4 regions of the Streptomyces sp. S07_1.15 genome follow, and region 3 is predicted to be linked to each of the others. Evidence: riboswitches for the same ligand, from Rfam matches in the RefSeq annotation. Region 3 holds a riboswitch; each other region holds the start of a gene.

Evidence for each region. A riboswitch is a leader RNA that binds a small molecule or an ion and turns the genes downstream of it on or off. The one in region 3 is predicted to bind cobalamin.
Region 1: it holds a riboswitch for cobalamin, as region 3 does, so the genes downstream of both, cbiE (precorrin-6y C5,15-methyltransferase (decarboxylating) subunit CbiE) here and LIX60_RS00590 (energy-coupling factor ABC transporter permease) in region 3, are expected to answer to the same signal.
Region 2: it holds a riboswitch for cobalamin, as region 3 does, so the genes downstream of both, LIX60_RS10005 (ribonucleoside-diphosphate reductase subunit alpha) here and LIX60_RS00590 (energy-coupling factor ABC transporter permease) in region 3, are expected to answer to the same signal.
Region 4: it holds a riboswitch for cobalamin, as region 3 does, so the genes downstream of both, LIX60_RS25855 (cobalamin biosynthesis protein) here and LIX60_RS00590 (energy-coupling factor ABC transporter permease) in region 3, are expected to answer to the same signal.

The regions. Positions count from the first base shown of each region.
Region 1 is NZ_JAJBZK010000001.1:715,060-722,241, forward strand. It holds gene cbiE (precorrin-6y C5,15-methyltransferase (decarboxylating) subunit CbiE) at 1-1,320, opposite strand, end outside; cobalamin riboswitch at 1,376-1,502, opposite strand; gene LIX60_RS03060 (ATP-binding protein) at 1,993-3,693, shown strand; gene LIX60_RS03065 (roadblock/LC7 domain-containing protein) at 3,696-4,106, shown strand; gene LIX60_RS03070 (DUF742 domain-containing protein) at 4,103-4,465, shown strand; gene LIX60_RS03075 (ATP/GTP-binding protein) at 4,443-5,084, shown strand; partial or broken gene LIX60_RS03080 (cytochrome P450) at 5,081-6,337, shown strand; gene LIX60_RS03085 (SDR family oxidoreductase) at 7,074-7,182, shown strand, end outside.
Region 2 is NZ_JAJBZK010000001.1:2,369,962-2,377,143, reverse strand. It holds gene LIX60_RS10010 (ribonucleotide-diphosphate reductase subunit beta) at 264-1,220, opposite strand; gene LIX60_RS10005 (ribonucleoside-diphosphate reductase subunit alpha) at 1,337-3,850, opposite strand; cobalamin riboswitch at 3,993-4,125, opposite strand; gene LIX60_RS10000 (YbdD/YjiX family protein) at 4,419-4,619, opposite strand; gene LIX60_RS09995 (carbon starvation CstA family protein) at 4,616-6,823, opposite strand; gene LIX60_RS09990 (GntR family transcriptional regulator) at 7,056-7,182, opposite strand, start outside.
Region 3 is NZ_JAJBZK010000001.1:126,348-133,529, reverse strand. It holds gene LIX60_RS00620 (methyltransferase domain-containing protein) at 1-31, shown strand, start outside; gene LIX60_RS00615 (hypothetical protein) at 228-764, opposite strand; gene LIX60_RS00610 (molybdopterin-dependent oxidoreductase) at 728-2,065, opposite strand; gene LIX60_RS00605 (hypothetical protein) at 2,272-3,669, shown strand; gene LIX60_RS00600 (SH3 domain-containing protein) at 3,795-4,208, shown strand; gene LIX60_RS00595 (hypothetical protein) at 4,352-4,552, opposite strand; cobalamin riboswitch at 4,784-4,976, shown strand; gene LIX60_RS00590 (energy-coupling factor ABC transporter permease) at 5,005-5,712, shown strand; gene LIX60_RS00585 (energy-coupling factor ABC transporter substrate-binding protein) at 5,709-6,239, shown strand; gene cbiQ (cobalt ECF transporter T component CbiQ) at 6,246-6,995, shown strand; partial or broken gene LIX60_RS00575 (energy-coupling factor ABC transporter ATP-binding protein) at 6,992-7,182, shown strand, end outside.
Region 4 is NZ_JAJBZK010000001.1:6,024,589-6,031,770, reverse strand. It holds gene LIX60_RS25870 (class II aldolase/adducin family protein) at 1-29, opposite strand, end outside; gene LIX60_RS25865 (inorganic phosphate transporter) at 364-1,638, shown strand; gene LIX60_RS25860 (hypothetical protein) at 1,664-1,909, shown strand; cobalamin riboswitch at 2,286-2,413, shown strand; gene LIX60_RS25855 (cobalamin biosynthesis protein) at 2,606-3,706, shown strand; gene LIX60_RS25850 (cobyric acid synthase) at 3,703-5,313, shown strand; gene LIX60_RS25845 (putative cobaltochelatase) at 5,554-7,182, shown strand, end outside.

The DNA.
Region 1 (7,182 bases), 590 kb from region 3:
TCCCGGCGTCCGCTCCCCCGGCTTGGTCACCGCCCACTGCGTGACCGGCATCGCCTGCCGCCAGCCGGTGAACCCGCCGACCGGTACGGCGCTGGAGACGGCGATCCGTACCAGCTCCCCGCCGTGCCGGCGGTACCACTCCGCCAGCAGTGCCTCGGACTCCAGCGTCACCGTGTTGGCGACCAGCCGTCCTCCGCCGGGCAGCGCCGCCCAGCACGCCTCCAGCAGTCCGGGGGCGGTGAGCCCGCCGCCGACGAACACCGCGTCGGGCGGCCCGAGTCCGGGACCCCGCCCGTCCGCGGGCCGTCCGTCCGCGGGCCCGTCCGCGAGTCCGTCCAGGGCCTCCGGGGCGGCCCCGGTGACCACCCGCAGCGCGGGCACCCCGAGCCGCTCCGCGTTCCGCCGGATGCGCGCGGCCCGTACGGGGTCGCGCTCCACGCTCACCGCGCGGCAGCCGCGTCCGGCGCGCATCCACTCGACCGCGATGCTGCCGGAGCCGCCGCCGATGTCCCACAGCAGTTCGCCCGGTGCCGGGGCGAGCGCGGCCAGCGTGGCCGCCCGCACACGGCGCTTGGTGAGCTGCCCGTCGTGCTCGTACGCCTCGTCCGGGAGCCCCGGGACCGCGGACAGCCGGTGGCCGTCCGGCTCGGGCCGGCACTCGACGGCGACGACGTTCAGGGGATCGCCCGGCGGATGCGGCCAGCCGGCGGCGGTGCCCTCGAACCGGCGTTCCCGCGCGCCGCCGCCCAGCTGTTCGAGCACCGTCATCCGGCTCGGTCCGTAGCCGCGGTCGCACAGCAGTGCCGCCACCTCGCCCGGGGTTCCGGCGCCCGCGCTCAGGACGAGGAGCCGTCGGCGCGCGTGCAGGGCGGCGGCCAGGGCCGCGGCGGGCCGGCCCACCAGGCTGACCACCTCGGTGTCCTCCACCGCCCAGCCCAGCCGGGCACAGGCGTACGACGCCGAGGAGGCGTGGGGCAGCACCCGCAGCCGCTCCGCGCCGACGGCCGCGGCCAGGGTCCGCCCGATGCCGTGGAACATCGGGTCGCCGCTGGCCAGGACGGCCACCCGCCGTCCGGCGTGCTCGGCGAGCAGCCGGGGCACGGCGGGGCGCAGCGGTGACGGCCAGGGCACCCGTTCCGCCGTGCAGCCGGGCGGCAGCAGGGCGAGCTGGCGGGGGCCGCCGATGACGGTCCCGGCACGGTGCAGCGCCTCCCGGGCGTCCCGCCCGAGCCCGTCCCAGCCGTCGGCGCCGATGCCGACCACGGTGACGGTGTCCGGCATGCGGCCCGCGCCGGGGCACGGCACGTCGTCGTCGCTCATCACGAACCTCTTCCTGGGGTGTCCTCGCCCCGGGTGCGGCGGATCGGCGACGGGCCAGTCTCCTGGCTGCCGGATCGGCGCTCGCCCCGGCCTTCCGGCCCGCGGGGGGCCGTGGCTCGGATGGGGTCCGCTCCCCGGTCACAGTGGCGGGACCGCGCCGGATTCGCACCGGCTTCCTGGTTCCCGTCGCCTCGTTGGGCAGCATCCTCCCGCATCGGTGCGGGCAGGTGTGCGACGGCCTCCGTTCTTCTGTACGACACCCGCTCTGAGCTGCGATATGACGAAATGCATGGCTCATACATGGGTCTATGCTCCGTCCCGTGGACCCGAGACTCCCGCCGTTCCGGCCTCCCCTCCCCCGCCCGTTTCCCGGCCACGGGCGCCCGCGCCGGCCCGGCCCGGCCTGCCCGGCGTACCCCTCGAATCGATGTGCCCGGTGCCGTACCGCGCACAACGGGCCCGCGGCGGCGGCAGCGGCCGGTAGAAAGAGGGCCGCGGAGCGCCGCCCGGCGGCTCCGGGCCCCGCCGTCCGCGGCACGGCGGCGCCCGGACGCCAGGACGGCCGGGCGGCCGGACGAGTCGGCCGCCGCCCGGCGGCAGACCTCATACCGGGGGCCTCGCCCCGTGTGCGGGCCTCCGTCATCCGCCGTCCGTCCCTTCCCAAGGTGTGCCATGGTTCGACCCTCGATCGCTTCCTCCACGTTCCGCCGCCGCTTCGTCCGCCCGGCCGCGATGCTCCTGGCCGCCGTAGCGGTCACGGACCCGTGGGCGCTGGGCGGGGTGGGCGCCGGCTGGGCCGTGGCCTGCCACGTCCTCACCGCGGCCCTGCTGGTCGGTCTCTTCGAGCGGCTGCAGAGCGCGCTCCGCGCCTGTGAGCGCGAGACGCTGGCCGCGCGGGAGGAGGCCGCACGGCACGACACCGAGTGGCGTGAGTTCTGCACCCACCAGGACGCCCGGCGGGAGGAAACGGTCCGGCATCTCGCCGATGTCCGGCTCCCCGCCGCCCTGGCGGGCGAACCGGTGCCGGTCCCGCAGCCCCCGGAGAGCCACCCGGGCACGGCCCGGGAGTACGAGCGGGTGCTGGCGGCCGCCGGCGCCGCCGTGCGGACCGTCCGCGAGCGGGAGGAGTCACTGCGCCTGGTCGTCGTGGCCCTCGCCCGCCGGGTGCAGGCGTCCTCGCACCGCATCCAGGAGGAGATGGCCGCCCTGGAGGCCCGCCACTCCGCCCACCCCGACGTCCTGGAGGCGAGCATGCGCGGCGACCACGCCGCCGCGCAGCAGGCCCGGATCGCGCAGAGTCTCGCGGTGCTGTGCGGCGAGTGGCCGGGGCAGCAGTGGCAGAAGCCGCACGCGCTGGTGGACGTGGTCCGCGCGGGGGCCTCCCGGATCGTGTCGTACCAGCGCGTCAAGGTCTGCGGCGACCAGGACATCGCGGCGGTGGCGACCGTCGTGGAGCCCCTGGTGCACGTCGTGGCGGAGCTCCTCGCCAACGCCACCCAGTGCGCGCCGCCGACCACCCACGTCGAGGTGACCGTCCGCACCGTGACCCGGGGCGCCGTCATCGAGATCGACGACGCCGGTCTCGGCATGGACGAGTACGCCCTCGAACAGGCGCGGGAGATCGCCGCCGGGCGCCGGCTGCTGGGCTTCGCCGACCTCGGCGAGATCCCGCAGACGGGGCTCGCGGTCGTCGGCCGGTACGCCGAGCGGCACCGGCTCAAGGTCGACCTGCTGCCCTCCCCGTACGGCGGGGTCCGCGCGGTGGTCCTGGTGCCGGGCACCCTGCTGCAGACCCTGGAGCCGCCCGCCGTGCCCGCCTCCCGGCGCCCCTCGGCCGGCGAGACCGCGTACGCCGGGGGCGGCACCGTGCCGGCCGGCGCGACGGCCGTCACCGGCACCGTCCCCGTACCGCCGTCCGCCGCCACAGGCGGTCCGGGACTGCCGCAGCGGCGCTCCAGCCGCCACCGCGCCGCCGTCCCGCCCCTCTCCGAGCTGACCGGTACCGGGAAGCTGCCCCCTCCTCCGCCGCCGCCCTCCCCCGAGCGGGCCGGGGCCTGGATGGGTGCCCTCTTCGCCGGCAGCCGCGCGGGCGCCGCCCGGACACGGGCGGCGGAAACGGAGGACGCGGCGGAGACGACCGGGACGAGCGGGACGGCCGGGACGGCGGAAGCGGCCGGGACCGGGCCGGAGACCCCGGAGCCGGGGCCGTCCGCCACGCCCCCCGGAGGTCCGTGGCAGCGCGTGGCAGCCACCGGCCCCGGCACGGCCCCCGGTCTGCCCGGCCCGCCCGGTCTGCCCGGCCACGGCGGCTCCCCCGGCCGAGACGGCCGCCCGCACCGCGACGACGATGACGCCGAAGGACACCTCTCATGACGATGCATCAGATGAAGAGCCCGGCCGGCCGCGACTGGATGGTGGCGGACGTCGCCTCCGTCTCCGGTGTCCGGCACGTGGTGGTGCTCAGCACCGACGGCCTGCTGATGGCCCGTTCCGAGGGGACCGGACGGGACAGCGCCGACCGGCTCGCGGCCGCCTGCTCCGGTCTGCAGTCCCTCGCCAAGGGCCTCGGACGGGAGTTCGGCACCGGCAGCAAGGCCGTGATACAGCAAATGGTCGAATTCGACGGCGGCTTCCTCTTCATGGTCGCCGCCGGCCAGGGCTCGTATCTGGCCGTCGTCACCGACGCCGCGGTCGACCCGCAGCTGATCGCCCAGCAGATGCGCATCCAGGTCAACCGCATCGGCAGCCATCTGTCCAGCCCGCCGCGGCAAGGCGCCGTCTCATGACGGCCCCCGGGGAGTATCTGGACACCCCCCTGCGGCCCTATGTGCTCACCGGCGGGCGGGCCCGCCCCAGCCGCAACACGGTCGCGCTCGACACCCTGCTCGTCGCCTCCGCGCGGGAACAGGACCTGCCCGTCTCCGCCAGCCGCCAGGAACGCGCCCTGGTACGGATGTGCGGCCGGCTGCTGTCCCTGGCGGAGGCGTCGGCGCACCTCGGGCTGCCGGTGAGCACCGTGACCGTCCTGGCCTCGGACCTCGTCGACTCGGGCCACCTCACCGCGCGCACCGGTATCCCCCCGGCCGCCCGCACGGACCGCGACCTGCTCCAGGAGGTGCTCGATGGTCTCCGCAAGCTCCGCTGACCCCCGCCTGGCCGCGGGGCGCGCCCTCCCGCCCGGCGGGCGGTATCTGCCCGACACCGTGGAGCGGGCGGTGAAGCTCCTGGTCGTCGGCGCGTTCGGGGTCGGCAAGACGACCCTGATCGGCTCGGTCAGCGAGATCACACCGCTGCGCACCGAGGAGGTCATGACGGAGGAGAGCGCCGGCGTCGACGACCTCGCCGGCCTGGCCGGCAAGACCACCACGACCGTGGCGATGGACTTCGGCCGCATCACCCTCAACCCCGGCCTCGTGCTCTACCTCTTCGGCACCCCCGGCCAGCGGAGGTTCTGGGATCTGTGGGAAGGGCTGGCCGAGGGGGCGCTGGGGGTGCTGGTGATGGTCGACACCCGCCGTCTGGAGGACAGCTTCGAGGTGCTGGAGCAGCTGGAGCTGCGCGGCCTGCCGTTCGCCGTGGCGGTCAACCACTTCCCCGACACCCCGCGCCACCACACCGTGGAGGACCTGCGCCGCGCCCTCGACCTGCTGGACGAGACCCCCGTCGTGATGTGCGACGCCCGCCGGCGCCGCGCCTCCCGCGACGCCCTGATCACGCTCGTGGAGTACGTCTCCGCCACCGCCGCACAGGAGGTGCCCCGATGACCGTCCCCGCCGTGCCCCCGGGCTGCCCGGCCCACGGGATCACCACCGGTCTGACCCCCCTGGTCTCCGCGGCCGGCGCCGACGCCCGGCACGTCTACGAACGGCTGCGCGCGGAGTGGGGCAGCGTCGCCCGCGTCGAACTGGAACCCGGCGTGCCCGGCTGGCTCGTTCTCGGCTACCGGGAAGTGCTCACCGTGACCCGGCAGGAGAAGACCTTCTCCCGCGACGCCCGCCACTGGCGCGACCTCAACGACGGTGTCGTCCGGCCCGATTCGGCGCTGCTGCCGATGATGGCGCACCGCGACAACGTCATCGGCCACGACGGCACCGAACACCAGCGGCTGCGCCGCCCCCTCGTGGACGCCGTGGCCGGCGCGGACCAGCGGCGGATGCGCCGCTCCGTGGAAGCGGTGTGCGCGGGGCTCCTCGAAGCCTTCTCGGGGCGCGGCACCGCCGACCTGGTGTCCGAATACGCCCGGGTGGTGCCGCTGCTGGCCATCGGCGGCCTGTTCGGCCTGGAGCAGACGGAGGGACGCGAACTGCTGCGCGCCCGCGCGGCCCTGCTCTCGGGCGACGGCCGGCCGCGGCCCGGCGGAAACGGCTTCGAGGAGATCCTCTCCGCCGTGCTCCGGGACCGCCGCGAGCATCCCCGGTCCGACCTGACCTCGGCCTTCCTCGCGCATCCCGACCTCCACGACGACGCCGAGGTGCTGCGCTCCGTGATCGTCATGATCTCGGCCGGCAACGAGACGACGACCGCCTGGATCGCCAACACCCTCCGGCTGATGCTGACCGACCCCCGCTTCCGGGGCCGGCTGCACGGCGGACGGCTCGGCGTCGACGAGGCCCTCGACGAAGTCCTCTGGCAGGACCCGCCGATGGCCAACTTCCCCGCCCGCTACGCCCTCCACGACACCGAACTCGGCGGCCGGACGATCCGCTGCGGGGACGTCCTGGTGCTCGGCCTCGCCGCCGCCAACGCCGATCCGGCCGTGCGCCCGTCCGACCCGTACGACATGCTCGGCAACCGGGCGCACCTCGCTTTCTCCTCCGGCGCGCACGCCTGCCCGGCGCAGGTGCCCGCCCGGCTGATCGCCAAGACGGCCGTCGAGACGGCGCTGCGCGGGCTGCCCGAGGTCCGGCTGTCGGTACCCGACGGGGAGCTGCCCTGGCGGGCCTCCCCGTGGACCCACTGCCCGGCCTCCCTGCCGGTGACCTTCGCCCCGGCGGCGGAGCGGACGGCGGCGTCACGGCCCGGGCCCTCCTCCGGGACGGCTTCCCGGAGCGGGGCCTCCCCGGGCGAGGCGTCCCCGGACGGGGTGCCCGGAGCGGGTACTGCCGGGGCGCCGCCCGGAGGGGCGTCCCCCGCGGCGGAGACCCCGGTGGGGGGACCGCCTGCCGGAGCTCCTTCCCCGCGGGACTCCCGTCGCGCGAACACCGGCCCTCCGCCCGGCAGGGTTCCGGCTCCTCCCCGGATCGCGGCCGTCGCCGCCGGCCGGACCACCCCGGCCGCACCGGTCCCCCCTGCCGCGCCGCCCGGACGCACCGGCCCCGCCGCTCCGTGAACGGCCGGAGGGCCCGGCCCCGGCCCATCGCTCCGGGCCGGAGTCCACCGGCATGGCGGGTACCGGACGCGCGGTCCGGAATGGCACCGTATCCCTGCGATACGGCGCCATTGCCGCTTTTCACCCCGGCTCCCCCGCCGCGGCTCCGCGGTACTCCGCGCCGCTCCGCGCCCGCACCACCTCCGTTCCCCGCCGACTCCGCCGATCCGGGAGGGCCCGCCGTATGTCCGAGTGGGAGCACGAGCCCGGGAGGGACACCGGCACACTGCCGGAACCGGCACCGCGGCACCCGGCACCGCGGCACCCGGCACCGGAAGGCGGCCCCGGCCCGGCGCCGGAGTCCGCCCGCCGCGCGGCCCGGCCCGCTCCGGGCGGTTCCGCCGCCCCGGCGCCGGAGCACCCCGTCCCCCCGGGGTCCGCCCCCGTGGTGCTGGTGACCGGCGCCTCCTCCGGCATCGGCGCGGCGGTGGCCCGGCGGATGACGGCCACCGGGGACCGGCGGCTGCTGCTGAACGGCCGGGACCGGGAGCGGC
Region 2 (7,182 bases), 2.2 Mb from region 3:
CCGCCCCGGCTGCCCCGGCTGCCCCGGCTGCCCCGGCCGGGGCGGCCGGGCCCCGCAGGAATCGCGGCTCCGGAGAACGGCAACCGGGACAAGCGCCGGGGAGACCGGGACAGGGAGCATAGAACGGTAGGTTGCCCCCACCGGCCGGTTGCCAAAGCGGGAGGCGGGGACTGACTGGATATTGCCGAACATGACCGGTTGCGCCGGAGTTCGCAGGCCCCTTCTCACGCATGTGGTCAGAAGGCTGCCGCGCGGCGTTGGGCCTAGAAGTCGTCGTCGAAGGAGACGGACCCCTCCACCGCGACCTGGTAGGCCGACGGCCGGCGTTCGAAGAAGTTGGTCAGCTCCTGCACTCCCTGCAGTTCCATGAAGGAGAACGGGTTCCGCGCCCCGTAGCGGACCGGCAGCCCGAGCCGGCGCAGCCGCTGGTCGGCGACGCACCGCAGATACTCGCGCATCGAATCGGTGTTCATGCCCGGCAGCCCCTCCCCGCAGAGATCACGGGCGAACTGCAGTTCCGCCTCGACCGCCTCCTCCAGCATCGCCGTGACCCGGCCGGCCAGTTCCTCGTCGAAGAGGTCCGGCTCCTCCTCGCGGACGGTGTCGACGACCGAGAAGGCGAAGTCCATGTGCAGGGACTCGTCGCGGAACACCCAGTTGGTGCCGGTCGCCAGCCCGTGCAGCAGCCCTCGGGAGCGGAACCAGTAGACATAGGCGAAGGCCCCGTAGAAGAACAGCCCTTCGATGCAGGCGGCGAAGCAGATCAGGTTGAGCAGGAAGCGCCGCCGGTCGTCCCTGCTCTCCAGCCGGTCCAGCTTCTCCACCGAGTCCATCCACCGGAAGCAGAACTCGGCCTTCTCGCGGATCGAGGGGATGTTCTCCACGGCTGCGAAGGCGGCGGCGCGGTCGTCGTGGTCGGGGAGGTAGGTGTCCAGCAGCGTCAGATAGAACTGGACGTGCACCGCCTCCTCGAACAGCTGACGGGAGAGGTAGAGCCGCGCCTCGGGGGAGTTGATGTGCCGGTAGAGCGTGAGCACGAGATTGTTGGCGACGATCGAGTCCCCGGTGGCGAAGAAGGCGACGAGCCGCCCGATGAGATGGCGCTCGCCGGGGGAGAGCCGGGCGAGGTCCGCCAGGTCGGAGTGGAGGTCGACCTCCTCCACGGTCCAGGTGTTCCGGATCGCGTCGCGGTAGCGCTCGTAGAAGCCCGGATAGCGCATCGGGCGCAGGGTCAGTTCGAAGCCCGGGTCGAGCAGGTTCCGGGCGGCCGGTGCCGCTCCGGTGCCGGAGGCGGCCGGGGCTGCCGCGGTGGTGGTGGTCGGTGTCGCTTCGGTGGTCACTGGCAGGCCTCGCAGGACTCGGGGTTCTCCAGGGAGCAGGCGGCCGCGTCCCCGCCGGCCGCCTGCTCCGCCGGAGCGGGAGCATGAGCGGGAGAGGGGGCGGGAACGGCGGCGGAGCCGGGGCGGTGCGCCGGGACGGGGACGGGGGCGGGTACGGGGTCCGGCGGCGCGGTCGCCGCGTCGGCGGAACCGGCGGCCCGCGCGATCCGGGTGGCCGGGCGCGACCGCAGGTAGTAGGTGGTCTTGAGGCCCTTCTTCCAGGCGTAGGCGTACATCGAGCTGAGCTTGTCGATGGTCGGCGAGGCCATGAAGAGATTGAGCGACTGGCTCTGGTCCAGATACGGCGTGCGGGCCGCGGCCATGTCGATCAGCGCCCGCTGCGGCAGTTCCCAGGCGGTGCGGTAGCGGTCCCGCAGCCCGGCCGGGAGCCGGTCCAGCGCCTGGACGGAGCCGTTGCCGTCGCGGAGCGCCTCGCGGGTCCGCGCGTTCCAGTGGCCGAGCTCCTTGAGCTCCGCCACCAGGTAGGTGTTGACCTGCAGGAACTCACCCGAGAGGGTCTCGCGCTTGAAGAGGTTCGACACCTGCGGCTCGACGCATTCGTACACCCCGGCGATGGAGGCGATCGTCGCGGTCGGGGCGATGGCGAGCAGCAGGGAGTTGCGCAGCCCCGTGGCGGCGATCCGGGCCCGCAGCGCCTCCCACCGCTCCGGCCACCGGGGCCGGACGCCGTAGTGGTCGGGGTGGAGCACGCCGCGCGAGGCGCGGGTGGAGGACCAGGCCGGGTGCGGGCCGTGCCGCCCGGCGAGAGCGCAGGAGGCCTCGTAGGCCGCGAGCATGATCCGCTCGGAGATCTCGGTGGAGAGCCGGGCCGCCGCGGGGGAGTCGAACGGCAGCCGCAGCCGGAAGAAGACGTCCTGCAGCCCCATTACCCCGAGTCCGACCGGGCGCCAGCGCCGGTTGGAGGCGGCGGCCTGCGGGGTGGGGTAGAAGTTGATGTCCACGACCCGGTCGAGGAAGGCGACGGCGGTGCGGACGGTGGCGTCCAGCCGCTCCCAGTCCATCGCCTCCGCCACCGCGGCCTCACCGGGACCGGCGTCCGCCGCGACATGGGCCGCGAGGTTGACCGACCCGAGATTGCAGACGGCGGTCTCCCCGTCGTCGGTGACCTCCAGGATCTCGGTGCAGAGATTCGAGGAGTGGACGACCTTGCCGGGCTCGGCGGTCTGGTTCGCGGTCCGGTTGGCGGCGTCCTTGAACGTCATCCAGCCGTTGCCGGTCTGCGCGAGCGTGCGCATCATCCGGGCGTACAACTGCCGCGCGGGCAGCCGCCGGACGGCGAGCCCGGCCTCCTCGGCCCGGCGGTACGCCGCGTCGAACTCGGCGCCCCACAGGTCCGGCAGCGCGGGCACGTCGGAGGGGGAGAAGAGCGACCACTCGGCGTCGGCCTCGACCCGGCGCATGAACTCGTCCGGGATCCAGTTGGCCAGATTGAGGTGGTGCGTGCGGCGGGCCTCCTCGCCGGTGTTGTCCCGCAGCTCCAGGAACTCCTCGATGTCGGCGTGCCAGGGCTCCAGGTAGACGCAGGCCGCGCCCTTCCGCCGGCCGCCCTGGTTGACGGCGGCGACGGAGGAGTCGAGCGTGCGCAGGAACGGGACGATCCCGCCGGAGTGGCCGTTGGTGCCGCGGATCAGGGCGCCCCGGGAGCGGATCCGGCTGAACGGCAGGCCGATGCCGCCCGCGTGCTTGGAGAGCCGGGCGACCTGGTGGTAGCGCTCGTAGAGGGAGTCCAGTTCGTCGAGCGGGGAGTCCAGCAGATAGCAGGAGGACATCTGCGGGTGCCGGGTGCCGGAGTTGAAGAGGGTGGGGGAGCTGGGGAGATAGTGCAGCCGGCTCATCAGCCGGTAGAGCGAGGCGACCTCGTCCACGGCCGCGCGCGAGTCGTCTGCGGCCAGCCCGCAGGCCACCCGGAGCAGGAAGTGCTGCGGGGTCTCGACGACCTGACGGCTCACCGGATGCCGCAGCAGGTAGCGGCTGTACAGGGTCCGCAGCCCGAAGTAGCCGAAGCGGTCGTCGGCGCCGTCGGCGAGCGACGTCTCCACCAGGGTGTCCAGCCGTGCCGCGTGCTCGCGGACGAAGGCGGCGGTGCGGTCGGCGATCAGGCCCTCCCGGTGGCCGGCCGCGATCGAGTCCGGGAAGGAGACCGCGCCCTGGCCGGCCGCCTCGTCCGCGATGGCACGGCTGAGGAGTCGGGCCGCCAGCCGCGAGTACACCGGGTCCTCGGAGATCAGCCCGGCCGCGGCCTCCGTCGCCAGCTCGCGCAACGCGGCCTCGTCCGCGCCGGGTTCGCGGCCGCGCAGCGCGGCGGCGGCCACCCGGCCCGGGTCGGCGGCGGGCAGATCGGCCGTCAGCCCGGTGAGGAGGCGCAGCAGCGCGGTACCGGGGGCGTCCCGGCCGGCGGTCGCTGTGCCGCCGCTGTCGGCTGATGCGGGATCGGCGGGCGCGATGGTCACGGAGAACTCTCCCTCGCTCGGCGGGGCCGCGGGGCGGAGCGCGGGGCGCGTGCGGCCCCCGTCCGCCCGGAGGGGCGGAAGACCGCGCGACGTCCACCGGCCCAATCCCCGGAGCCCGGACGGAATCGACGCCGGCTCGGTCGAGCCGGACGTGGCCGACGGCAGGCGCTCGGACTCGAAGGCAGGCGAAAGCCGCCTTCACACCGTTGCGGGACAGTTCAGGATTCGCACCGGATTCCCCTGGCGCGTCAGCGAGCATGAGCATACATCTTGTGTCGCTTTCCGCGAGCGGCACTAGATGTTGTGTATCCCGGCGCACGGGGGCGCTTTGCAGGGGAACACGTCCGGGGCCGCCCCCGGAGTGCGCGGGGAGCGGGAACCGGGCCGCCGGGAAGGGCGGGTGTTCCCGTTCGGGATCCCGGAAAAATCCTCCGCGCACCGGAGTGGCGTGCGCCCGGCGGCCCGGGGGGCGCACCCCGGCGCGCCCCCCGGGCACGCCGATGGCCCCGGCGCGGGGCCGGGGCCATCGGGTCGTTCGGGCGGTTCCGCCGGAGCGGTGGCGTGGGCGTCAGCAGCAGCGGAAGCCCTCGCGGGGGTCGGCCTCACGGCCGTCCACGCGCTGCTTCTCGAACTCGCGGCGGCTCAGCACCTCCGCGTCCGGATCGCACTTCCGTGCGTGGGCGACGTACCGGTCGTAGGTGGCCTCCCCGGTCGCCTCCCGCCAGAGGAAGCGGATCCTGGCGGCCTTCTCCCTGAGCGCGGAGCTCACGAGGAACTCCCCGTGCCGGTGCTCTCCTTGCCGTCCGTGCCGGCGCCGGCCGCGACGAGTTCGGCCTTCTCCTCCTTGGTGGGCCACAGAGCGGCCGGGGCCACGAGCTTCGACTCCACGTAGGGCACCTCCTCCAGCTTGGCCTGCGCGGGATTGCGGATCGCCTTGACGCATACCCGCCCGGCGTCGACGAGTACCACGATGACCAGCAGGAGGAAGAGGACGGAGAGGACGCCGTCCACCGTCGCGTTGGTGACGACGGTGTGCATGTCGCCCATGTCCTTGGCGGGCGGCAGCACCTTGCCGTCCTCGATGGCCTCCTGGTAGATGGAGCGCTGTGTGAAGAAGCCGATCTTCGGGTCACCCGAGAAGATCTTCTGCCAGCTCGCCGTGAAGGTCACCACCACGTCCCAGGCCAGCGGGACACCGGTGACCCAGGCCCACTTGAGCCGTCCGGACTTGACGAGCAGCGTGGTGGCGACGGCCAGCGCGACGGCCGCCAGCAGCTGGTTGGCGATACCGAACAGCGGGAAGAGCTGGTAGATGCCGCCCAGCGGGTCGTGGACGCCGACCCAGAGGAAGTAGCCCCAGAGGCCGACGACGACCGCGCTCGCGATCCAGGCCCCCGGCTTCCAGCTGACGTCCCGGAAGGGCTTGTAGACGTTGCCGAGCATGTCCTGGAGCATGAACCGGCCGACGCGGGTACCGGCGTCCACCGTGGTGAGGATGAACAGCGCCTCGAACATGATGGCGAAGTGGTACCAGAAGGCCTTCATCCCGGCGCCGCCGAAGACCGAGGAGAAGATCTCCGCCATACCGACGGCCAGCGTCGGGGCACCACCGGTCCGCGACAGCAGGGAGTCCTCCTCCACCGCCGCGGCGGCCGCCGCCAGATCGCCGGGGGAGATGGTGTAGCCGAGGTTCGCGACCGCCTCGGAGGCGGACTGCACCGAGTCGCCGATCAGGCCGGCCGGCGAGTTCATCGCGAAGTAGAGGCCGGGGTCGATGATGGACGCGGCCACCAGGGCCATGATCGCCACGAAGGACTCCATCAGCATGGAGCCGTAGCCGATCATGCGGACCTGGGTCTCCTTCTGGATCATCTTCGGGGTGGTGCCCGAGGAGACCAGGGCGTGGAAGCCGGAGAGCGCGCCGCAGGCGATGGTGATGAAGACGAACGGGAAGAGTGAGCCGGCGAAGACCGGGCCGGCGCCCGAGCTCGCGAACTCGGTGACCGCGGGCATCTTCAGGGTCGGCAGGGCGAACGCCACCCCGAGGGCCAGCAGGACGATCGTGCCGATCTTCATGAAGGTGGACAGGTAGTCACGAGGGGCCAGCAGCATCCACACCGGCAGCACCGAGGCGAAGAAGCCGTAGACCACGAGCCAGATCACCAGGGTGCCGGGCTGCAGGGTGAAGGTCTCCGCCCAGGAGGACTCGGCGACCCAGCTCCCGGAGATGATCGCGAGCAGCAGCAGCGCCACACCGATGACCGACACCTCGGTCACCCGGCCCGGGCGCAGCACCCGCAGGTAGAAGCCCATGAAGAAGGCGATCGGGATCGTCATCGCGATGGAGAAGGTGCCCCACGGCGAGTGCGCCAGGGCGTTGACGACGACGAGCGCCAGCACCGCCAGCAGGATGATCATGATGGCGAAGATGGCGATCAGCGCCGCGGCGCCGCCGAACGGGCCGATCTCCTCCCGGGCCATCTGCCCCAGCGACTTGCCGTCCCGGCGCATGGAGAAGAACAGCGTCACCATGTCCTGGACCGCGCCGGCGAAAATCACGCCGACGATGATCCAGATGGTGCCGGGGAGGTAGCCCATCTGCGCCGCCAGCACGGGGCCCACCAGCGGGCCGGCTCCGGCGATGGCGGCGAAGTGGTGGCCGAGCAGTACGCGCCGGTCGGTGGGGTGGAAGTCGACACCGTTGTCGAGCCGCTCCGCCGGGGTGGCCCGGGTCTTGTCGGCCTTCAGGACGCGGTTGGCGATGAACCGGGAGTAGAAGCGGTAGGCGATGGCATAGGAACCGAGAGCGGCGGCGACCATCCAGGCGGCCGACACCTCCTCGCCGCGTGAGAGGGCGAGGACGGCCCAGCCTGCCGCGCCGACGAGGGCCACAGCGGCCCAGACCGCGATCGATCCGGGGGTCATCCCGCGTTTCGCGGTGGTGGGCGGGGCTGCGGATGCTGACTCTGGCATGGGAGCGTCTCCGTTTTTTCCGGGAAGGATCTCCTGCGTAACGCGCAGGGAAATCTAGGGCAGCGCGCGGCCGGTGGTCACTACGCCTGCATACCGGTACGGACACGTTGTGGAAACCATAGTCCGGCAGACGGAATGGCCCGTTACTCTCCGCCCTGCCGTCCCGACCCGGTGACAGCCGGTGATGACCGGGCCCGTGAAGCCCCCGGAACCCGCGGCCCCCGGGCCCGTCTCAGCTCTTGGGGCGCTGGAGACGGGCGACGAACTTGTAACGGTCGCCCCGGTACACCGAGCGGACCCACTCCACCGGCGCCCCCGTCGCGTCGAAGGAGTGCCGGGAGAGCATCAGCATCGGCAGC
Region 3 (7,182 bases):
GCACTTCACCGCCCTGCGCCGCGCGCCCTGAACGCCGTGGACCCTCCCGCCTCCGGGACGACCGGGGCGGGAGGATCCCGTACGGCGGCGGGCCCGGCCCGTCCCGTCCGACCGTCCCGCCCCGACCGCCCCGACCCACGGAGGCAGAGGCGGAGGCGGAGACGGGGCGGAGAGGCGGTACCCCGCGCGCCGGGGCGCGCCGGGCCCGCTCGGCGCAGCGCCGTCCCTCAGCGCCGGGCGCGGCGGCGCAGCGCGGAGAGCAGGGCCCAGCCGGCGGACACCGCGAACAGGGCGGCGGTCAGCAGCAGCCAGCGTTCGGTGAAGCCGTCGGCGCTCAGGCCGGTACTCCGCTCGAACCGCGCCGGCGGGCCGCTGACCAGCGGCCACCAGACGAGCAGCAGCAGCCCGGACAGCAGGGCGGGAATCCGCAGGTGGTTGATCCCCGGCCGGTACGGTGTCCGGGGCCGGGCGGCGTCCGGCGCGGCACCGCCCGCCCCGGACCGGCGGCGCGGGGGCGGCAGAGCCCCCACCGCGCGGTCCGCCGCGGTGTACAGCGGCAGCAGCACCAGGTCGTGCAGGAGGGCGGCTCCCACGACCCACAGCACGACGCCGAGCGGGTCGTCGCCGCCCAGCAGGCGCGTTCCGGCGTACGCGGTCACGGCGAATGAGCACAGCAGCAGCGGCGGGTACCACAGGGGCTCGCCGGCCCGGAGCGGCGGAAGGCGCCTCACGGGTTCCCCCCGAAAGTGAGCCGGGTGACCCATTTGGTGTTGTGCACCCCGGGGTTCGCGGGCACGATCACCCGCGCCGGATACCCGTGGTCGGCCGAGAGCCGGGCTCCGTTGACCCGCAGCGCGAGCAGGGAGAGCGGGTCGCGCACCTGGTTGGCGCGGAGCCCGGCCGACCGGAACGTCCCGGAGCGCTGCGCCGACTCGACGAACACCCCGGGCGCGTCCCGCTCCCAGCCGGCCAGGGCCGCCAGATCCGCCAGCCGGACCCCGCTCCACATCTGGTCGGAGGTCGACCAGCCCTCCACACAGGCGATGGGCAGCGCGGCACGGTGCTGCGGCAGCTCCAGCAACTCCGCCCGGGTGAAAACGAGTTCGCGCGGCCCGCCGCGCACCGTCAGCCGCCAGTCCGCGCCGATGTCCGCGGCGCGGATGCCCGCGGCGGCCGCCGTCTTGTTGATCTGGAAGCCGTTCGGACCGCCGCCGGGCTCCCGTCCGCGCGGGGCGAGGACGGCGGTGGAGCGCAGCGGCCCGCCGAGGCTCTGCCCCGCCGTGGTGGCGGCCAGCAGCAGCGAGCCCGCCCCCACCGCGGTGAGCGCGCCCCGGCGGGAGAGGGTGGGCGCGGCCGGCTCCGGTGCGGCGAGGGCGGCCATGGCGGCGGCCTCCTCCTCCGTACGGGCGCGGCGGCCGCGCAGCACCCGCAGGGCGCGCGGCACGCGGAGCGCGGCGTGCGCGGCGAAGGCGGCCGTGAAGACCCAGGAGCCGTAGAAGTGCAGCGGGTAGAACGAGCCGGGGAAGACGTACTCCAGCTGGATGTTGAGAAGGCCGGTGGCGAAGACGAACAGCCCGCCGCCGACGAGCAGCAGCAGGGACAGCCGGTCCAGGGCATGGGTGACCGAGCGCACCGGGGGCCAGGTGAACAGCCGGGGGATGACCGACCAGAGCTTGGCCAGCAGCACCGGCACCAGCGCGACGCCCAGCGTCACATGGACGCCCTGGGTGAGCCGGTAGAGCCAGTGCGGCTCCGTGGGCCAGGGGAACAGGAAGAAGCCGAGCAGCCCCTTGTCCGGGGTGCGGTCGTTCCGGGCCAGATCCGGGTTGTACGCCGCGTACGACAGCAGCCCCGTCACGAACAGCACGGGGATCCCCACCAGCAGCACGATGCCCAGGACGGACGTCAGCCGGGGCCCGCGCAGCGGACTGCGCCAGAAGCCGGGCCGGAAGGGCCCGCCCGGCCCCCGGGCGCCCGGCCCGCCGGGCCGCGCCGCCGTCGCCTTACCGCGGACGGGACGCGCCCCGCCGGACCCCCGTGCCGTCTTCCCGCCGTCGTCGTCCATCGCGCCGCCCTCCGTGGTGTTCCGCGGGACGCGCGCAGGAGGCCCGCGTCCGCCGTCCACGACCGTAGGCCGGGCCGCCCCCCGGAACCCCGCTCCGGCCATGACGAAACGCTGACATCACACCGGGGGCGGTGAGGATCTGACGGAACGGTGACACCGGGCGTGTGTCCGGCCGTACGCGCCGGAGCGGCCCCTAGCGTGACGGCGTGACCCACCTCCGCACCCCCGCGCCCGGCCGCGAGCGTCTGCGCCCGCGGCGGTCCGCCGCCCGCGCGGACCTCCTCACCGCGGCCGCCGCCGCCCTCTTCGTCGCCGCGGTCGCCGTCGCCGGCATCCTGATCCAGCGCTCCGTGGACGTCCTGTACGTCGAGTGGCCGCCGCTCTACGCGCACTGGATGCCGCACGCGGGCCCCGGCACGGTCGCGGCACCCGCCGTGGCGGCCGCCGTCGTCGCCTACGGCCCGGTGCTCGCCCGCCGGCTGCCCTGGCGCCGGCTGCTGCTCCTGACCTGGGCGGCCTCGCTGGCCTGGACGCTGTCGCTGGCGCTGATCGACGGCTGGCGGCGCGGTGTCGCCGGCCGGCTCACCGCCAAGCACGAGTACCTGCTCGCCGTCGACCGCATCGCCGCCGACCCGGCCGCGGCCGTGCGCACCTTCACCGACCACATCCTGCTCACCTCGCCCGACTACTGGCCCGCCCATGTGGCGGGCCATCCGCCGGGCGCCGTGCTCACCTTCGTCGGCCTCGACCGCATCGGGCTCGGCGGTGGCGCCTGGGCCGCCGTGTGGGTGCTGATCGCGGGCAGCTCGGCCGCCGCGGCCGTCCTGGTGACGCTGCGTGCCGTGGCGGGGGAGCGGTGGGCGCGCCGGGCCGCGCCGTTCGCCGTGCTCGCCCCGGCGGCGGTCTGGGCGGGTGTCTCCGCGGACGCCTACTTCTCGGCCGTCGCCGCCTGGGGGATCGCCCTGCTCGCCCTGGCGTGCCGTCCGGCGGCGCGCCGTCCTGCGGCGACCGCGCTGGCCGCAGGGCTGCTGCTCGGCCTCACCGTCCATCTCTCGTACGGGCTGGTGCTGATGGTGATCCCTGCGGCCGCCGTCCTGCTGCACGGCCGGACCGTGCGCCCGCTGCTCCCCGCACTCGCCGGGGTGGCCGCGGTCACCGCCGCGTTCACCGCGGCCGGCTTCTGGTGGTACGAGGGCTACGACCTGCTGGTCACCCGCTACTACCAGGGAGTGGCCCGGATCCGCCCGTACAGCTACTGGTTCTTCGGCAACCTCGCCAACGCGGTCGTCATCGCCGGGGCCGCCTCCGTCGCCGGGCTGCGCCGCGCCCTGGCCGCCACCGCCGAGACGGCCCGCCGGCTGCGGTCGGGGCGCTCGCTGGACGCCTGCGGTGTCGTGCTCCTGGCCCTGGCGGGCCTCTGCATGATCGCGGCGGCCGACCTCTCCGGGATGAGCAAGGCCGAGACGGAACGGATCTGGCTGCCCTTCGCCCTCTGGCTCCTCCCGGCCGCCGCTCTCCTCCCGGCCCGCCACCACCGCCGCTGGCTGGTGCTCCAGGCGGCGACAGCGCTCTTTCTCAACCACGTTCTGCTTACGGGTTGGTGACGAGACGTCGCCCGGGTGTTGACCGGTATCGCCCCCGAGGGGGACCTTGCCGCCTTTTTGGTTTCATGCCCGGTGCGAACGGAAAGCGACGCCTTGTCACATTCCTGGCAGAACAGGAGTTGCCCATGTTCCACACGCTCAGGTCCCGCTCCGCGGGACTCGCGGCCGGTGCCGCCGCCTCGGCCCTTCTGGTCGGCGGTTCGCTGCTCGGCGCGACATCCGTCCAGGCCGACTCGCAGAACCATCCGCACAAGCCGTACGGGGTCGTCAAGGCCGGGACGCTCAACGAGCGGCAGTACCCCAGCACCGACTCCTCGGTGGTGGGCCAGCTCCACCGGCACGACCGGATCGGCATCAAGTGCAAGGTGCGCGCCCAGCTGATCCACGGCGACCCCATCTGGTACCACCTGCGGCACAAGGAAGCCTGGGTGAGCGGGAAGTACGTGCACGTTCACGGTTATGTGAAGTGGTGCAAGGACGTCGACCGTCACCACCACCCGCTGACCAACAGCAGGAAGGCCCGTATGGCGAAGGGGTGACCCCACCTCTTCACACCCGGGTGTGAGAAAGGGCCCGGTCCCGGCGGAGGCAGTCCGCCGGGACCGGGCCCGCCGCCGTTCCGCCGGCCGCCGCGGTGCCGCCCAGTGCCGCCCGGGGCGGTCCGCCGCAGGGTCCGCGGCCGTCAGCCGAGGCTCTCCGGCCGCTCTCCCTTCGGCCCGAGGCCGCGCGTGGTCCGCGGGCCCCGGCTGCGCATGGACGGGTCCTTCTGGAGGGTCTTGTCCGCCGCCTTGGTGGCCTGCTGGTCGGATACTCCGCTGTCCTCGGCCTCCTTGCGCAGCTTCGCCCGTTTCCGGTCGTACTTCTTGCTGCCGGGCTCCGGCATGGCCGTCACCTCCTCGGTAATGCGGGCAGGGCCCGCCGACGCCGGACGGGTATCCGGGGTAAAAGGCGTGAAACGGTATGAACCACTCCGGCAGTCGCCCTTCGAAGGGCGCCGGCTCACCCGCTGCCCCGGCGCCCCGCCCGCGGAGCCGGGTGGCGCCGTGCTCCCGTGCGCCGTCCGGTGTGGGATGTACCGCAGGGTGACCGGCTTGTCCTCCTCGCGCGCGGCGCACTACTGTCACAGGGCCTTGGTGCACGGGAAACCGGTGAAGAACCGGTGCGGCCCTCGCCACTGTGATCGGGAAGTCCGGTTCCACCCTCTGGGAGCCACTGGGATGCCGCGGAGCGCCGCGGCACCCGGGAAGGCGGAGTCCGGGCGGCATGACCCGTAAGCCAGGAGACCGGCCAGGGCGCGTCGTCCATCCACGAGGTGCTGGAGAGGTCCGCTTTCCCATGCATATAGCCGAGGGCTACCTGCCCCCCTGGCACGCGGTCGCCTGGAGCGCCGCCGCCGCCCCCTTCGTCCTCCACGGCGTACGGTCGCTGAGCCGCGAGGTGAGGAAGAATCCGGAGAACACCCTGCTGCTCGGTGCCTCCGGTGCCTTCACCTTCGTCCTGTCCGCGCTGAAGATCCCCTCCGTGACGGGCAGTTGCTCGCACCCCACCGGCACCGGGCTCGGTGCCATCCTGTTCCGGCCGCCGGTCATGGCGGTGCTCGGCACCATCACCCTGCTCTTCCAGGCCCTGCTGCTGGCGCACGGCGGGCTCACCACCCTGGGCGCCAACGTCTTCTCCATGGCCGTGGTGGGCCCGTGGGCCGGGTACGCCGCCTACCGGCTGGTGAGGGGACTCGGCGCGCCGCTCGCCGCCGCCGTGTTCGCCGGTGCCTTCACCGCCGATCTGAGCACCTACTGCGTCACCAGCGTCCAGCTCGCCCTGGCGTTCCCGGACCCGGCCACCGGACTGCCCGGCGCCCTGGCCAAGTTCGGCTCCGTCTTCGCCGTCACCCAGATCCCCCTCGCCGTCAGCGAGGGCATCCTCACCGTGCTGGTGATCCGGCTGCTGGGCCAGGCCGACGGGACCGCCCTGGCCCGGCTCGGTGTGCGGACGGCCCCCGGCGGCCGCCGGCCGGAGCGGTCCGAGGAGGCGGTGACCCGATGAGCCGGAACACCCGGACCAACCTGCTGCTGCTGGCCGTTGTCGCCGTCCTGGCCGCCCTCCCGCTCGTCCTGGGACTCGGCGACGGCATGGAGGAGCCCTTCACCGGCAGTGACGCGCAGGCCGAGACGGCGGTCGAGGAACTCCGGCCGGGCTACGAACCCTGGTTCGCCCCGCTCTACGAACCCCCGTCGGCGGAAGTGGAGTCGGCGCTCTTCGCCCTCCAGGCCGCGATCGGCGCCGGGGTGCTGGCTTACTGCCTCGGGCTGCGCCGGGGACGCCGGCAGGGGGAGGCGCGGGCCGCCGGCGAAGCGGCGGGAACGGCCGGTCCCGGTACCGCCGCGGCGGGCACGGCCCGGACGGCGGGTACCGGGAAACCGGGGGGCGGCGCGCGCCCTGACGCGGGGGCGGCCGCGGAGGCGCCACCGGCCGGCGGGGACCCGGGCGGTGCCGGGAACGCCCCGGCGCCCGCGTCCGGCGAACGGGGCGGCGGGGGGCCGTCCGGTCCCGGCGGCCGCCCGGCCGCGTAGCCCCGCGTGCTGCCCATCGACGCGGCGGCGCACAGCAGTCGCTGGCGCCGCCGCCACCCCCTGGACAAGGCGGTCCTCGCCCTCGGCCTGACCGTCCTGGCGGTGAGCCTGCCGCCCTGGCCGGGGGCGCCGCTCATCGCCGCCGTCGCGCTCACCGCACTGCTCGGCCCGGCCCGGGTGCCGCCGCGCCGGCTCTGGCGGGCGTACCGGGTGCCGCTCGGCTTCTGCGTCACCGGCGCGCTGCCGCTCCTCGTCCAACTGGGCGGGGAGCGCGGCCTGCTGTCCCTCGCACCGGACGGCCCCGCGCAGGCCGGGCAGCTGCTGCTGCGCACCTCGGCCGCCTCGCTGGGCGTCCTGCTGTTCGCCTTCACCACACCGCTGTCGGATCTGCTGCCGCGTCTGTCCCGGGCCGGCGTGCCCCCCGCCGTGACCGACGTCGCGCTGGTGACCTACCGCATCACCTTCCTCCTGCTGGACACCCTCGCGCAGGTGCGGCAGGCCCAGGCCGCGCGCCTGGGCCACACCACGCGCGCCGCCGCCTGGCGCTCGCTGGCCGGGCAGGGGGCGACGGTCTTCCTGCGCGCCTTCTCGCGCGCCGCGCGGATGCAGGACGGGCTCGCGGGGCGCGGCTACGACGGGACGCTCCGTGTCCTCGTCACCGGCGCCCCCGTGTCCCGGCCCTTCGTCACCGGGTCCGTCCTGCTGCTCGCCGCGCTGGCGGCGGCCACCCTCGTCCTCGAAAGGCTGCTGTTGTGACCGCCGTACCGCCCGTGGTGGAACTCGTCGACGCCGGATACGCGTACGAGAACGGCCCCCCGGTGCTCACCGGGGTCACCTTCGCGGTCCGCCCCGGCCGTGCCCTGGCCCTGCTCGGCCGCAACGGCAGCGGCAAGACCACCCTGCTGCGGCTGCTCAGCGGCGGCCTGCGGCCCTCGGCCGGGGA
Region 4 (7,182 bases), 5.9 Mb from region 3:
GCGAGCTCCTGCGGGAGCGGTTCCGTCACTGCCCTCACCTCCGGTGGCCGATCCTGTCAGAGAGAGGACCGGCGGGCCGGGGGCGGGAGCCGGCGGCCCGCCTCGGCCGGTGCCGGAACTCCCCCTTCCGTGGGATCCGCCGGGAGCGCTGTTCACCTTGGGTCCGGTGTGCATTCAGTCTCCGGACGCCTTGGAGCGGCCGATCCGCCCGGTATCGCACCCCATGAGGGATATAAGACCCCGCTGTCACCCCCGGACGGCGGTCCGCAATCGCACCTGGAAGCCCACTCCCATTCACCTTCCGTTCACCGGACGTCCCTACCTTCGCTGTGTAACCGGCCCCCGAAACGATTGCCTGGGTGAATGGAACACATCACGCTTCTCATCGGGATCGTGATCATCACGGCCTTGGTGTTCGACTTCACGAACGGCTTCCACGACACCGCCAACGCGATGGCCACGACCATCTCCACCGGGGCCCTGAAGCCCAGGACAGCGGTGGCGATGTCGGCGGTCCTCAATCTCGTCGGCGCGTTCCTGTCCGTGGAGGTCGCCAAGACCATCTCCGGCGGCATCGTCGACGAGAGTGGTATCCGTCCAGAAGTGATCTTCGCCGGGCTCGTCGGCGCGATCATGTGGAATCTGCTGACCTGGCTGGTGGGCCTCCCCTCCAGCTCGTCGCACGCCCTCTACGGCGGTCTGATCGGCGCCACCCTGTTCTCCGCGGGCATCGGGGCCATCCACCTCGACGTCGTCCTCTCGAAGGTGCTGTTGCCGGCCCTGGCCGCGCCGATCGTCGCGGGACTCGCGGCGATGGCCGCCACCCGGCTCACCTACCGGCTCACCCGCGGACGCGACGAGCGGGACACCGCCAAGGGCTACCGCTCCGGGCAGATCGCCTCGGCCGCCCTGGTCTCCCTCGCCCACGGCACCAACGACGCCCAGAAGACCATGGGTGTGATGACCCTCGCGCTCATCACCGGCGGTGTGCTCGCGCCCGACGCCGGTCCGCCGTTCTGGGTCATCACCTCGGCCGGTGTCGCCATCGCCCTCGGCACGTACCTCGGCGGCTGGCGGATCATCCGCACCATGGGCCGGGGCCTCACCGACATCCAGCCGCCGCAGGGCTTCTCCGCCCAGACCGGCGCGGCGACCGTCATCCTCGCCTCCTCCCACCTGGGCTTCGGCCTCTCCACCACGCAGGTGTCCTCCGGCGCGATCATGGGCTCCGGCCTGGGCCGCAAGGGCGGCGTGGTGCGCTGGTCGACCGCGACCCGCATGTTCGTCGCCTGGGGCCTGACCCTGCCGGCCGCCGGCCTCGTCGCCGGACTGGCCGCCCTGCTGGCCGGGCGCGGCACCTGGGGCGTCACCGCGGTCGCCGTCATGGCTCTCGCGGGCAGCGCCTGGATCTGGGTGAAGTCGCGCCAGGAGAAGGTCGACCACAGCAATGTGAACGACGTCCCCGGCCCGGACGCCGATCCGGAGCACGAGGACATCGTCGCCGACGTCGTCGCCTCCCTCTCCCCGCCGCCCACCGACTCCGTGCTGGAGGCGGCCGCCCACGACGGCGAGGCCGGTTCCCCGCGCTCCGCGTCCCCGGCGTCCGAGTCCCCGGCGTCCAAGGCCACCGTCGTCTGACGGCTCAGGTAGAAGGAAGAACCCCATGAACATCGACTGGGCAGCACTCGGCCAGGTCTCCGTGGTCAGCCTCGTGGCGACCGTCGCCATCGTCGGCGTCTTCACCCTGGGTATCGTCGGCACCTCCGCCCGGCGGCACCCGCAGGCGGACGGCGCGGAGGGCGCCACGGTCACCGAGGCGCCGACCGCCCTGGCACGCACCCTCGCCACGGTCTGCTTCGCGGTCTCCGCGGCGGTCGTGGCGTACGGGATCTATCTGATCGTCGCCTGACGGTCTCCCGCACCACCCGCACCGCCCGCGTCGAACGGGCCGGCGGTACAGCGGCACCCGGGCCCGCCGCCCGGACAGCGCGTGACGCGTGCTGCCGGGGCGGCGGGCCCTCCGCGTCGCCCGCGCCCCTTCCGCCCGCCCGTCCCCCGCCCTGCCCGTCCGCGGCCGCCGCGCCCGTCCGCGGCCGCCCCGGCGCCCTGCCATCCCTCTCCACCCGGCTCTCCCGTCCCGTGCGCCCCTCCCGACCCGGCACCGGGCGGCGTACGCACCGCGCACGCCCCGGTGTGGCACTCCGCACACTGATCCCCCGCAGGTCAAGGGCGAGTTGACGGGCGTTCCCGGGCGTGGTGGACTGCCGGGGCCAAACGGCGGCAGGAGAGGAAGCCGGTGCGAATCCGGCGCGGTCCCGCCACTGTCACCGGGGAGCGCACCCCACCCACGTCACGGCCCGTTCCGACGGGCGGGAAGACCGGGGCCCGCGCCGATCCGGGAGCCAGGAGACTCTCACCGCCGGTCACGTCGAACCAGGGCGCGGACCCTGAGTGAGGACACACGCGATGCCCGGCTGCCGCCGCAGTACGCCCTGCCGTCGAACGCCCCGTGGCCGGACGGCCCGCGGGCGGGCGCCCCTCCCTCCGCTCCCGGCGGCCCCGCCGCCCCCGTCCCCCCTCCGAGGCGTGACGGCGGTCTGAGCCGATGCGTTCCGAAGACGCCGCCGGGGCCCCCGCGCCCCGGACACCCGCGCCCCCGGCGCCCGCTCCTCCGCACTCCACGGACGCCGTCCTCGTCGCCGGTACGGCGCTCGGCTTCCTCGCCGACCTCCTTCTGGCCGATCCCCGGCGCGGCCACCCCGTCGCCGCGTTCGGGCGGGCCGCAACGGCCGCCGAGCGGCTGCTGTGGCGCGATCACCGGGGTGCCGGGGCGCTGTACACCGCCCTGTGCGCCGGCGGCACGGTGGCCGCGGCCGCCGGGGTCTCCCGCGCCGTACGCCGCTCCCCCGCCGCCTCCGGGGCGCTGACCGCCGCCGTCACCTGGGCCGTGCTGGGCGGCACGTCGCTCGGCCGTGAGGCGCGGGCCGTCGGCGCCGCGCTGGAGGCCGGTGACCTGGCACGGGCGCGCGAACGGCTGCCGGGCCTCTGTGGGCGGGACCCGCAGTCGCTGGACGCACAGCAGATCGCCCGCGCGGTCGTGGAGTCCGTCGCGGAGAACACCTCCGACGCGGTCGTCGGGGCGCTGGTGTGGGGTGCCGCCGCCGGGGTGCCCGGCCTGGCCGGCTTCCGCGCGGTCAACACCCTCGACGCGATGGCCGGCCACAAGTCGCCGCGGCTGCGCCGGTTCGGCTGGGCCCCGGCCCGGCTGGACGATGTGGCGGGCTTCCCCGGGTCCCGGCTCACCGCCGCGCTGGCCGTGCTCGCCGGCCCGGACCCGCGGGGCGCCCTGCGGGTGCTCCGCTCCGACGCCCGGCGCCACCCGAGCCCCAACGCCGGCCCGGTGGAGGCGGCGTTCGCGGGGGCCCTCGGCGTACGGCTGGGCGGCACGCTGGCGTACGGCGGCCGGGTCGAACACCGGCCCGTGCTGGGGGCCGGCAACCGCCCGGTGGAGCCGCGCGACATCGAGCGTGCGGTGCGGCTCTCGCACCGGGTCGGCGCGCTGGCGCTGGTGGTGTGCGCCGGCGGACGGCTGGCGTACGGGGCGCTCCGGGGTGGCGCGACGGCTGTCCCCCGGCCGCCCGCCGGCCCGCGGGGCGCGCGTCCGGTGAGCGGGCGGCGGCGGGCCGCCGGAGAGGGGCGGGGATGACCGGCACCGACGGCGGCAGCACCCGGACCGGCAGCCACCGGACCGGCGGCGGCCTGCTGGTCGCGGGGACCACCTCCGACGCGGGCAAGAGCGTCGTCACCGCCGGTATCTGCCGGTGGCTGGCCCGCAAGGGCGTCTCCGTGGCCCCGTTCAAGGCGCAGAACATGTCGCTGAACTCCTTTGTGACACCCGAGGGGGCCGAGATCGGCCGCGCGCAGGCCATGCAGGCGCAGGCGGCGCGGGTGGAGCCGTCGGCGCTGATGAACCCGGTACTGCTCAAGCCCGGCGGCGACCGCAGCAGCCAGGTCGTGGTGCTCGGCAAACCGGCCGGTGAGCTGAGCGCCCGGGGCTACTTCGCGGCCGGCCCGGGGACCGGGGGCGCCCCGAGCGCGAACCGCCGGGAGGCGCTGCTCCCCGTCGTCCTCGACTGCTACGAGCGGCTGCGCGCCCGGTACGACGCGGTGATCTGCGAGGGCGCGGGCAGCCCGGCGGAGATCAATCTGCGCCGGCACGACATCGTCAACATGGGGCTGGCCCGGGCGGCCGGACTGCCAGCCGTGGTGGTCGGCGACATCGACCGCGGCGGGGTGTTCGCGTCCTTCTTCGGCACCACGGCCCTGCTGAGCCGCGCCGACCAGGCGCTGGTCGCGGGCTATGTGGTGAACAAGTTCCGCGGCGACGCGTCCCTGCTGGAGCCGGGGTTGGACATGCTGCGCGGGCTGACGGGGCGGCAGGTGCTGGGCGTCCTGCCGTACGCGCACGGCCTGGGCATCGACGAGGAGGACGGGCTGCGGCTCTCGCTGCGCGGCGCGGTCCGCGAGTCCGCCGCCGGACCTCCGTGCGGCGAGGAGGTGCTGCGGATCGCCGTGGCGGCCGTGCCCCTGATGTCCAACTTCACGGACGTCGACGCGCTGGCCGCCGAACCCGGCGTCCTGGTGCGCTTCGCCGACCGGCCGGAGGAGCTGGCCGACGCCGATCTCGTCGTCCTCCCGGGCACCCGCGGCACCGTGCGCGCGCTGGCCTGGCTGCGTGAACGGGGCCTCGCCGAGGCCGTCGCGCGGCGGGCCGCGGAGGGGCGGCCGGTGCTCGGGATCTGCGGCGGCTACCAGATGCTGGGCGAGCGCATCGAGGACGAGGTCGAGTCGCGGGCCGGGACGGTGGACGGGCTGGGACTGCTGCCGCTGCGGGTGCGCTTCGCGGTGGAGAAGACGCTGGCACGGCCGGCGGGCGAGGCCCTGGGCGAGCCGGTGGCGGGCTACGAGATCCACCACGGGGTGGCCGGCGTGGCGGACTCCGCCGAGCCGTTCATGACCGACGGCCAAGGCCGCGCCCTGGACGGCTGCCGGGCGGGCTCCGTCTGGGGCACGCACTGGCACGGCTCGCTGGAGAGCGACGCCTTCCGGCGGGCGTTTCTGCGCCGGGTGGCGCGGGACGCCGGGCGCCGCTTCGTCCCGGCGCCGGACACGGCCTTCGGGGAGCTGCGCGAGGAGCAGCTCGACCGGCTGGGGGACCTGATCGAGGAGCACGCCGACACCGGGGCGCTGCTGCGGCTGATCGAGGAGGGGGCGCCGCCGGACCTGCCGTTCGTACCACCGGGCGCGCCGTGAGCGCGGCTGTCCGCACGCCGCCGGGCGCACCGCCGTGAGCGTGCGGCCCGGCGCGCCGTCCCGCCGAGTACCGCCCCGGCCGTCCGGGCCGCGGAGGCGGACACCTGACCGATTTCCGAGGGTTCCACCGGAGGGCACCGCATGAGCGACACCGTCACGAGCGGCACCGTCACGAGCGGCACGGCCGGCGCCGTGTCCCGCTCCCCCGATCCGCACTACCCGTTCACCGCGATCGTCGGCATGGACGACCTGCGGCTGGGCCTGCTGCTGAACGCGGTGTCCCCCGCCGTGGGCGGGGTGCTCGTCCGCGGGGAGAAGGGCACCGCCAAGTCGACCGCCGTGCGCGCCCTGTCGGCGCTGCTGCCGCCGGTCGCCGTGGTGCCGGGCTGCCGCTTCTCCTGCGATCCGCAGGCACCGGACGGTGCCTGCCCCGACGGCCCGCACCCCGCGGCACCGGGAACGGAGCGGCCGGCCCGGATGGTCGAACTGCCGGTCGGCGCCTCCGAGGACCGCCTCGCCGGCGCGCTCGACATCGAACGCGCCCTGTCGGAGGGGAAGAAGGCGTTCGAACCGGGGCTGCTCGCGGAGGCCCACCGCGGCGTGCTCTACGTCGACGAGGTCAATCTGCTCCACGACCATCTGGTGGACCTGCTGCTGGACGCCGCCGCCATGGGCGCCTCCTATGTGGAGCGCGAGGGGGTCTCCGTACGGCACGCCTCGCGCTTCCTGCTGGTCGGCACGATGAACCCGGAAGAGGGCGAACTGCGGCCGCAGTTGCTCGACCGGTTCGGGCTGACGGTCGAGGTCTCCGCCTCGCGCGAGCCGGAGCTGCGGGTGGAGGTCGTCCGGCGGCGGCTCGCGCACGACGACGACCCGGCCGGCTTCGCGGGCCGCTGGGCGGCCGAGGAGTCGGCGCTGCGGGCGCGGATCGCGGCGGCGCGCGCGCTGCTGCCGTCGGTCGTGCTGGACGACCGGTCACTGCGCCGGATCGCCGCCGTCTGCGCCGCGTTCGAGGTGGACGGGATGCGCGCGGACATCGTGATGGCCCGTACGGCGACGGCGCTCGCCGCCTGGGCCGGTCGCACGGACGTGCGCGAGGAGGACGTCCGGCAGGCGGCGCTGCTGGCGCTCCCGCACCGCCGGCGCCGCAATCCGTTCGACGCGCCGGGCCTGGACGAGGAGAAGCTCGACCGGACGCTGGAGGAGTTCGGCGGCGACGAACCGGACCCCGGCCCCGGCGGCCCGGACGACCCGGACGACCCGGGTGACGGACCGGACGGCCCCGGGGGCGGGGACGGCGGAGACAGCGGGAACGGCGGCACCACGGACGACGGCCCCACGGACGACGGGAGCGCGCCGGGCGGGGACACCGCACCCGAGCAGAGCCCCGGCGGCCCGGAGGACGGGGGCGCCGCGGAGGATCCCGGCGGTCGTCCGGACGGTGCGGGGGAGCCGGCGGGCGAGCCGTCCGCCGCGGCGGGGGACGAGCCCGCCGGGGAGGACCGGCCGGTCACCGGCGGGGACGGCCCCGGGCAGCGTGCGGTGGGAGCCGCCGATCCGTTCCGCACCCGGGTGCTGAGCGTGCCGGGCCTGGGCGAGGGGGCGGCCGGGCGCCGCTCGCGCGCCCGCACCCGGCACGGGCGCACCACCGGCGCGCGACGGCCGCGGGGCGCCCTGACGAAGCTCCATCTGGCGGCGACCGTCCGGGCCGCCGCCCCGTACCAGCGCGCGCGGGGCCGGGCCGGCAGCGGTCTGGTCGTGCGCCGCGACGATCTGCGGGAGGCGGTGCGCGAGGGACGCGAGGGCAATCTCGTGCTGTTCCTCGTCGACGCCTCCGGGTCGATGGCGGCGCGGCGGCGGATGAGCGCC